DNA from 2 places in the Leptospira langatensis genome. Region 2 is predicted to be linked to the other one. Evidence: riboswitches for the same ligand, from Rfam matches in the RefSeq annotation. Region 2 holds a riboswitch; the other holds the start of a gene.

Region 1 (5,087 bases), on a different contig from region 2:
AAGAACTGGAAGGAAGATATAGCCGCTAACGAGGAAGAACGTTATGCGGGATATGTAAAGAAGTTCCAAGCCATACAAAAAGTAAATTCGGCAAAATTCGGAAAAGGACGCACTTTGCATAGAAAGCAATTGTTGGGGATCAAGGCCCAACTGGAAGTCTTGTCGGACTTGCCGGAACACGCCAAACAAGGACTATTCTCCAAACCGGGGCGCTACGAGACTTGGATCCGTCTCTCTAGCGGAAGCATGAAGCTACAATCAGACCGGATCGGAGACATCCGAGGATTCGCACTTAAGGTCAGCGGAGTATCCGGCCCAAGTGCATTACGAAATGGAAATACATCCTTCCAGGATTTTTTGCTCATCAACCTAGAGGCTTTCTCTTCTCCTAAAAGCGATGAATTTGTCGGGATCGTCGTCGCCGCGGCAAACGGAGGAGGAGCCTTACTCAAATATCTATTTAAGACTTACGGATTCTTTGGAGCGCTCGCAAAGATCAAAAAGGCAGGCGCCAGTTTCAATAAGCCTTTCAGCGGATTTGCAACCGAGAAGTTCTTTAGTGCCGCACCGATCTCTTTCGGTGCGTATGCGGGAAGGCTCCGCCTTCTGCCTCCCAAGGAAGAGAAGATCGAAAAGAATGCATCTAAAGACTGGGGAGAGGATATGAAATCCAGGCTCCAAAAGGGATCCTTAACTTACGAACTCCAGGCACAATTCTTTGCGGACGAGAAGACGACTCCGATCGAAGATGCATCCGTAAATTGGCCGGAATCAGAGGCACCCTATCTTACGATCGCAAAACTCATCCTTCCGAAACAAGACCTGAATTCCGCAGATGGGGAATCTTTTCAGAAAAAGGTGGAAGAGACTATTTTCGATCCTTGGGAAGCCCTCTTGGAGCATAAGCCTTTAGGAGATGTGATGAGAGCCAGAAAGCATGTCTACTTTGCCAGCCAAAAAGGACGCGGAGCCGTTTGAGACGCAAGGGGAAGTATATCTTATTTTTATCATATACTTCCCCGAAAGAAACAGTAGATCAGATCTCTTTCGCTAATCCCTGGAAACATTCGGAAAGGACAGCTTCAACCGAGTAGGTTTCTTGTCCGATCTTTATTTCGTTCTTACGGATCGGCAGCCCTTTGCCGATCACAAGGGAATCTACAGTGGATCCTTTAGACAAAAGCCAATCGGTAAGCAACCAATCGCTCGGATACTCCGTAAGAATACGCTTTTGGCAGCGGAAGGATTCTAATTTAGAACCGCTCTCTTTCAAGAAAAGACTGACTCGAATGGAAGAATCCAAGATCCGATGTCCTTTGGTGGAGTCAGGAACGATCCCCGCCCTACTAAACGCGGGTGGAATATTCTGAAAAAATAAATAAACGATCAGCTCTCCCTCCTCGCCATCTTTTCCAGAAAACGAAAAAGGCAACTTCTTCTGTTTTGAAGAGTTCGTCGCTGTCGTTGCGAGTTTTTCTAGATTAAAAGCATCCAGTCCGAGAAAAGCGGAAAACTCAGGAGGTTGGATCGGAGGTGCGGCCTGCGTCTCTCCTTTATTCGCTTTCAATACATTGCTTAAATTCTTTAACTCAGGCTTATCTACGTAGATTACTTTTAATTTGCTCTCAAAAGCTTCTTCTGAGACGTCCTGATCAAAACTAGGTATCATCCCCAAAGCGACGAGTCTTACCTTCCAGGGTTTCTTTGTTTGTTTATCATTCTTTGCATATGCTTTGATCGCATTTCCGGTAACAGAATGGAATTTTACTTCGTTATCTGCAAACTCGCGTTGGTTAGATTGGTCCACTACTTGGCAATTCGTTAATATATAAAGAATCGCTCCAACCACTGCAAGAAACGTTACCCTATTTTCTCTGTGCATCTTTCACATCCTTTCGGCCGCACTCTGCCGTAGCGAGCCGGTCACAAACTATAATACAGAATAACGTATAATGAAAATAGAATAAAGGGAGAACAAGGGAAAAAATGAAGCGAAAATCTTGATATTTATCGGCCAGCCCGAAGTCTCCCTGATCTTAGATCATGTCCTTCCGGCATTCCTTGGTCTTTAATTTTAAGGGCCAAGGACTAAAAAAATGCTATACAATCATTCAAACGAAATTAAATCCTGGAATCTCAGTCTATTTTTGTAGGATCATAGATGTCCATGCATCTATGGGAAGACGGTGCAAATCCGTCACGGTACCCGCCGCTGTAAGAGGGACGAAAGGCACACGATGTCACTGGGTTCATACCTGGGAAGACGTGTCGAGTAGGTCGATCTCAAGTCAGAAAACGCCTCACAAAGATCCTGAAGTATGTATCCAGTCTCGGATGTAAGACGGATGCGTAGCTAAATTAATTTTGTTTTAACATAGCGAACCGACGGTTAGTTGCGTCATATTCGCATTTCGTCTGTTTCGTGTTAGGTGATCATCTCTTAGGAGGGATGTATATGCGCGCGATTTCCGTTTCAGGAGTCTCGTCCGTTGCCGTCAGGTCATGGATCGCGACTTCCTTAGCCTTGGTTTTGGCATTCTCTGCTCTTTCCATCGTCTATTTCGTTGGCTTGGAACCTATGCTGTATCTGCACGATGCTTTCCATGATATAAGGCATTCTACCGGATTTCCATGCCATTGAGATCGAATCTTGCAGAGGTCACTTGGATAGGCATACTATCCGGAATAGTCTCCGGCTTCTTTTTGGGGATCTTGATCTTTCTTTTGAATTCTCCTTTCATCTTAGAAGCGGAGAAGTTTGAGACGCAAACTTCTCCCTTAAAAACGCATGTAGATGCTGATCTAAATGTGCATGGGCAAAGTCAACATACTCATTCTCATACAAACGGACCTCATACCTCAAATACTTTAGATAAATTTAAATTACAAGATGAGGCCTATATTCTTTCCAAAAGGAATCTCTGGACCATTTTCGGTTCTATCCTTTTAGGGATCGGATTCGGGATCCTCTGCGCTCTCTGGACCCATTTTCTTCCTCCTTTTTCGGTAGAAGGAAAAGAGAGTCTCTTAAAAGTCCTTTTAAATTCGATCCTATTTGCAGTTTCAGGATTTCTAATATTCTTCGGGATCCCAGCGATGGGGCTACCGCCTGAACTCCCCGGAAGATTAGCGGGGGAAGCGGATTATGGGGCCAGACAGACTTGGTGGTATTTCTGCGTACTCTCTTGTTCTTGCGGATTTGCATTCTTTTCAGGACTTCTTGCGTATTCTAAACGCGGAGAAGTCTGGAAATGGGGATTGGGATTGGCAGTCCTCTTTGCGAGCATCTCCCTTCCCTTTCTATCTGGAGCTCCTATTCTTTCGGAAGAATCCATTACTCCCTTGGACCTTCGGTCCAAATTCGAAACGATCTCTTGGATCGTGAACTTTCTCTTTTGGTTGGTTCTATCTCTTTGCTTCTTCCTATTACAAAGAAAGAGATCCCTCCCAATAAGCGATCTAGGGCGAGCATGAATCATACTTCTCCGGGCATCTTGGTATTAGGACATGGAAGCAGGGAAGAGAATTCGAATCAGGAATTCATCTCTCTGGTTGACTCCTATGCGCAAACCAAACCTCAATGGAAGATCAGCCATGCATTCGTTGAATTAGCGAAGCCCGACCTGGAGTCCTCGCTCCGGGATTTATCAAAAGAACATTCTAATATTATAATATTTCCTTTATTTCTATTCACTTCGGGCCATATCAAGAACGATATTCCGATCGTTTTGGACAGAATTCGAGCCGAGTTCCCGGAACATTCCTTTAAGATCGCAAATAGCCTGGGAGTCCATTCCAATCTGATCGACCTGATGAGAAGAAGGAGCCATTCCCTTCTTTCAATTTCTCCCGAGCAAGAAGCGAAAACCGGAGTGATCCTGGTCAATCGCGGTTCTTCCGATCCCGATGCGAATAGCGATTTTTATAAATTGGTCCGTCTCTTTCAGGAAGGGAATTCCTTCTCCTTCGTTCTTCCTTCTTTCATAGGAATCACGAGTCCCCTTCTTCCGGAAACGTTGGAGATGGCGGCTAAACTGAGACCTGAGAGACTTTTGGTGCTTCCGTATTTCCTTTTCGGGGGAAGGTTGATCCAAAAGATACAAGAGCTCGTCCAAGACTTCTCTCGGAAGTTCCCTTGGATCAAGACGGAACTTTCCGATTACATAGGGCCTGATCCGGATCTTTTTTTCGTAATGAACGAAAGGATCCATGACGCGATCTCCGGAAGATCTTCCCTTCCCTGTGATACTTGCGAGTATAGATCTCAGCTTCCCGGACTCTCGAATAAGGTCGGCGGATTGAAAGCGCTTCTCTGGAGCATCCGTCATTTAGAAACGCATAACCAAGCTGCTCCGCACGAATTCCCGCATCGTAATTTAAAGAAACATGTTTTTGTTTGCGACAGTATTGATTGCGCTAACAAGGGAAGTTCCTCTCTCGTCTCAAAAATGAGATCCATCCTAAAGGAAAAGGGAAAAAACAAGGACTTTAAAATATCAAGATCTTCTTGTATGGGAAGGTGCGGAGAAGGCCCCGCTGTGGTCGTCTACCCGGACGGTGTATGGTACCAAAGAGTGAACCAAGAAGACGCCGAAGATCTAGTCAACGAACATTTATTACAAGACCGACTCGTATCCAGGTTGGTCGACAATATTATGCAATAGGAATATAGTATGGCATGCCATGAAATAGCTGCACTTAGGATCGGGATGATGAATGTCCTAGGGATCAAGGACCAATCCGTGATTGAACATGAAAAGAACGAAATAGGCCCTGAGGCTCTCTCTCATCCGGGACCTATCCTTTCTCTTACAAGTGCGAATAATTTCGAGGACCTGATCCGATTCTTCGAAGCAAGTCTTACGGATCTGGAACAAAAGATCTCCGCGCTACAATCCGGAGATCCGAAGATCCCTTATTACACTTCTCTCTTGATCCTTACCAAGAAAGTGGAATTGGATCTGAAGAACTCCGCCCAATCCTTCAAGACATTGTATTTAGATCTGGAAGAGATGCACGACCTTGTGCACGAGATCTATCCGGCTTAGGACCATCCGATGGCGGCAAAGGAATTAAGAGAAGGATTT
Region 2 (5,087 bases):
TCAGGCTCCCGCTGCCGGAACCCAACTTCACCTAGAAGCGTATCTGGTGATCGGACAGAATAAGAACCTGACTTGGGTGAACTCTATCTTTGCTCCACAAGGCGGTTCCGCGATCGAGTATTTGGAAAACAGACTTTGCGATGAGATCCGTAAGAAAAGCCAGATCGTTTCTCTCGAGAAGAAGTTGAAGACGAGCTGCACTCGTAACGACGTCCGGAACTGTTTCCACATGTATGTGAACATGAGGCTCTTAAACCCTCGCTTTAAGTCCCAGGATAAATCCTATCTGATCAACGACTTGAACGAAGACATTCGTAACGCAGTAGATAAGCATCTGGATAAATTCATCAAGAAAACAGGCCTCTTGGAAGAAGTAAAACTCCAAATGGAAAAGAGAACCCAGCTCAAGGCTTTCGAAGACGCACAACGCGGATTGAAGAAGGCGAGCAAGATGAATATCCCTAAGCTCATGCCTCCTACCGGAAAACCAAACGATCCGGGTCGAGTATTATTCGTGGCGGAAGGAGACTCGGCGATCGCAGGTCTTCGCCCAGCTAGAAATCCGAAATTGCATGGCTTATTTCCTTTAAGAGGAAAGCCCATGAACTGCAAGGGAGTTTCTCTCGCAAAGGCAATCGCTAACGAAGAGTTAAAGAACATAGTTGCGATCCTCGGACTTCCGTTGGACCAAAAAGTAAAATCCATAGATGAGCTGAATTACGAAAAAGTAAGTATCATTACAGATGCGGACTTTGACGGATACGCGATCCGTTCACTCATGCTTTCTTTCTTTTATGAGTATTGGCCGGAACTATTCGAACTAGGTCTGATCCATATTTCTAGCGCGCCTCTCTACGAAGTAGATGTGAAAATGGGAGATGCAAAGAAGTCGGAAACTGTCTTCTGTATCGATGATAAAGACTACGATGCTTTGATCAAGAGAGTGGAAAAATCAGGCGGTCAGGTCCTGCGTAAAAAACGGAACAAGGGATTGGGAGAAACAGGCAAGGAAGCAATGAAGTTCGCGGTGGATGAATGTATGACCAAGATCACCATCGGGAACAAGAAAGAGGCTTCTAAGATCCAAAACCTTTGGTTTCACAAAGACTTTGCAGAACAAAGAAGGGATGCGATCTCCGAATACGCAATGAGTGTGATCGAGGACTAAGATCCTTCTGGACCCGGGAGCACTCCCGGGTTTCTATTTAAATTTAGTTTTTCGAAGTAGGATGGATCACTAAGAAACTCGTGCCTTCATTGTCGCCAAACGAATTTATCTCATCCTTTCTATCTTTTAAGATCTTATAGCAAAGTCGATAAAAGGCAAGCTCTCCATCAATTAAACCAAATTCACCGCTCGGATCGCGGAGCTGAGAGCCGCTTCGATCGTACCCGTAATCTCGCCGGTATGCTCTCCTGCGAAGAGGATCCGATCGAAAGGCTTTCTCAATATAATTTCAGATCCGAAGCTTCCTGGTGGAAAGATCGCAATCCCGTTCGGAACGTATTCTCCTTTGGATTCGGTAAAATATATTTTTTGGATCTGCAGATCGTTCTTCAGTCCCAGCCTACTTAAGGTTAATCGAATATACTCGACCTTCTGATCTTGGTTGGCAGAATCGAATACGGAAAATCTATCTCCACTTGCAATAATCCCCAATACCTTATCCGATCCGTCGGATTTTGTTCCGGCATCGTACAGGAACTGAGCCGCAGCGTCGGAATGAACAGAGAAAGGAGTAGAATCCCAAGGAGCCTCTTTGAGCACTAAGAATGTCTTGAATATCTGGGAGTATCTTACTCTAAGAGCGGCGAGTAGCTTTTCCTTATCCAAACCTGGATTCCATTTCACTTTAGAGATCTGGTTTACAGGCAACGTGCAGATACAATTGGAACCGGTGAATTTCCTTCCTGAGGCAGTGCTCACCGTTACCCCATTTGCATCCTGATCCACGGAGAGAACCGGATCGGAAAATACGAACTCTGTATTCTCGATATTGAGCACGAGAGTCTTGGCTAAATTTTCCATCCCCCCTTCTAAGCGGCTATTGCGTTTGGGGAATTGTGCCAGATCTCCTAGCACCTTCTCTGCAGAAAGAACTCGAATACCATCTCCATAATGTAATGATAATTTATGGTTTAATAATACCAGATCCTCCGCAGAAATGCCTTGGTATAGAAGATAATTATAAATGCTGATCCGATCCAACTCTTGTTGTTGGGTCGTATTGAGTTTAGAATTTTGTGCTACTAGTTTGCTTAAGGTATCTTGGGCCTCAGGACTCATATCCCAAGCGCCTGCTTTCTTATAAGTTCCTAAGAATAGATCCGGCTGTAAAGGAGCAGATTGCAATTTCAATCCCAACTCTCTTACTAAACTACGCACCGTCTTGTCCTCGGAAGAAACCCATTCCCCGCCTAAGTCCACTACGTTCCCGGAAGGATCGGTAACGGACCGTACCCTTCCTCCGACTCTATCGGTAGCTTCTATCAAAGTGACTTTGCTTCCGGTCTTTCCTAATAGATAAGCAGAGTATAATCCGGCAAGACCGCCACCTAAGATGATGACTCTTTTTCCTGAGCTAGTACCTTGTGCTCGGATCTCTCCTTTACGTGTTCCTAGTAGTGCTGCTGCCGTTAAGACTCCGGCCTTTAAGAATGTAGATCGACTGAATTTCATCGCATGTCCTCGAGAGAGTCTTCAAACGGATCCTCTGATCTTATTTTCGGTCATAAAGAAAGATCTTTCTCTCACTTTTTAGGAAACCATTCTCTTAGAAAACGGTCCAGGTTTTTGCCTTGCCAATGAAAGTATCGAAACAAAACCTGGTACTACGCTTTCAGGGAGGAAGTTGGGTGTAAATCCCACGCTGACCCGCAACTGTGATGTCCATCTTTGGATGGAATAAGCCAGATCTTCCCCGCGATACAATAAACCTCGAGGTTGGGGTGTATCGTAAATCTCGCCTACCAGCGCATCCGCGCTTCTGCGAGGGGGCCCCGAAAGCGATGTCGGGGCTCTCGAACGGAAAAGTAGATCTTTTGTTTAAGGAACGAATCGACTAAACCACTTCAGGTGGCTATGTCGGATAACGTATCATTCTTTGCTAAGCTCTCTTTCTCCCAGATTCCGACGAAATCAGGAGAATAAAATGAAAAAAATCAACAACTCGTTCACGACGATCTTAGTGCTGATCGCCATTTCTCTTTTTAACACTGGATGTTTCGAACCAAGCTCGGGCAATTCTGACGAAAATGTTCTAGGATTAGTCGCTTTAAGTACGATGAATCCGATCGCAGGTAATTATTCCGCTTATAACGGAACTCCCGATTTTCCTGGAGATTCTTACAGTGCAGATGGATCCCAAATCACCGGTGAATTAGCAATATCGAATACACTAGTTGCGCAGACATTTATCGATGCAACTTATGGAAATAGTTATCTCTACGGGATCATCAAAGAGATCAACGTTGCTAAACAAGTTGTCTATGTTCAATTCAGAGCTGATTCGAGTTACTCCCAAGGAGACTTTGCTTGGTACAGATGGACGAATAACGGCGGTTATCTGTATCTTTGCCCCGACCTCTCCGGAGTTTCTTCTCAAACTACCTTAGCTTCAGCTAAAGCGGACGATCTTGATACGTATTCCGATCCTACAAATATCAATGCTGGTTGCGGATTGAATAGCGGCTTTAGTCCGACTTTCTGGACCAGATTGCAGAAGAACTGATCTCCATTTTGTGTTAGTGAGGACAATGAAATGAATACTTTTAAATTTATGGTCTTCTACATTTCGCTCTGCTTGATCCTTTCCAATTGCGGAGGATCGGGAGGAGGAGATGAGGCTGCAGCGCTTGCACTTCTTGGAAATTCATCCGCTCCTGCTTATTCTAGTCCTTGTGATTCCTTAGTTCCTGAAACAGGCAGAGGTGTTTTTGTCGCGGACCAACTCATCTCTGCTCCCGGAAATACCGGTATCGGTTATAAAAACGCAAACTGTGCAGCGGATGGGGTCCGAGGCCAGGGAGAATTCAACGGCTCCTTGGACGTTTATACTCTGGCTGCGACCGGAAGCGGAGCCTCCATCATTCTGGGTTGGTCCGGAGGGAAGGTGCAACCTTCTACTGGGATCGATTTCATCGTATACGAGAATCCATTCTTCGTCGGAGTCCAAAATAGTTCCAATCCGTTCAATGCGGTTTTTCTAGAACCGTTGATCGTTGAAGTCGGGAATGATCAGACGAATTGGTGTGGCTGGAACCCGGCATATACCAATTCCGATCCCTATACATTCTCGAATAACCCTACATACTGGAATCGTTTTGCGGGAATTACTCCTGTAGCTTATAACCAAGATTCGAATCCGATGACGGTTGCTGAGGTATTCGACACGGATATAGTGAACGGAGGTGGCGGCGGGGATGGTTTCGACCTATCTGACGCTAACTTTGGTGACAGTGGAAGCGGTTGCGATAGCACCTTAAAGAGTAATATTCAAACAAATGGATTTACTTACATAAAGATCTCCGCTGCCAAAACCATTCTCAGCTCTTTGCCTATAGACAGCGCTCATGCCAATCCAGATATCGACGGAGTCGCCGCAAAATCGGTTAGTCCTTAATTAAAAATTTATTATATGTGAAAAACTGTGATCAGACCTAAAGAAGTTCATCAATTGGATTTAGACAAAACATTACGCCATAAGATCGATACTAAGACCAAGCCACTAGGAGCTCTAGGTAGGCTGGAAAACCTCGCGTATCAGATCGGAACCATTCAGAATACCGTTCATCCTGTTTTAACCGACCCTCATCTGCTTGTGTTTGCAGGAGATCACGGTCTGGCTGATTCGGGAGTTTCCGCTTTCCCAAAAGAAGTTACTTACCAAATGGTATTGAACTTCCTGAACGGAGGCGCAGCGATCAATGTCTTCTGTAAACAACATGATATCAGCCTACTTGTGGTAGATGCCGGAGTCGCAGGAAATTTCGAACAGGCACATCCGAATTTTATTTCCGCAAAGATCGCATCAGGAACTCGTAATATTCTAAATGAACCCGCAATGACAAGAGAAGAATGCGAAGAA

Evidence for each region. Region 2 has a riboswitch for cobalamin ahead of EHO57_RS11435 (LIC13354 family exoprotein). Riboswitches for the same ligand answer to the same signal wherever they lie in the genome.
Region 1: it holds a riboswitch for cobalamin, as region 2 does, so the genes downstream of both, EHO57_RS17700 (CbtB domain-containing protein) here and EHO57_RS11435 (LIC13354 family exoprotein) in region 2, are expected to answer to the same signal.

The regions. Positions count from the first base shown of each region.
Region 1 is NZ_RQER01000011.1:360,580-365,666, reverse strand. It holds gene EHO57_RS17710 (catalase family protein) at 1-978, shown strand, start outside; gene EHO57_RS17705 (hypothetical protein) at 1,037-1,882, opposite strand; cobalamin riboswitch at 2,136-2,317, shown strand; gene EHO57_RS17700 (CbtB domain-containing protein) at 2,450-2,641, shown strand; gene EHO57_RS17695 (CbtA family protein) at 2,638-3,474, shown strand; gene EHO57_RS17690 (CbiX/SirB N-terminal domain-containing protein) at 3,471-4,664, shown strand; gene EHO57_RS17685 (DUF3209 family protein) at 4,674-5,048, shown strand; gene EHO57_RS17680 (cobalt-precorrin-5B (C(1))-methyltransferase) at 5,058-5,087, shown strand, end outside.
Region 2 is NZ_RQER01000006.1:460,384-465,470, forward strand. It holds gene EHO57_RS11425 (toprim domain-containing protein) at 1-1,168, shown strand, start outside; gene EHO57_RS11430 (flavin monoamine oxidase family protein) at 1,340-2,680, opposite strand; adenosylcobalamin (AdoCbl) riboswitch at 2,831-2,962, shown strand; gene EHO57_RS11435 (LIC13354 family exoprotein) at 3,153-3,731, shown strand; gene EHO57_RS11440 (LIC_13355 family lipoprotein) at 3,762-4,622, shown strand; gene cobT (nicotinate-nucleotide--dimethylbenzimidazole phosphoribosyltransferase) at 4,650-5,087, shown strand, end outside.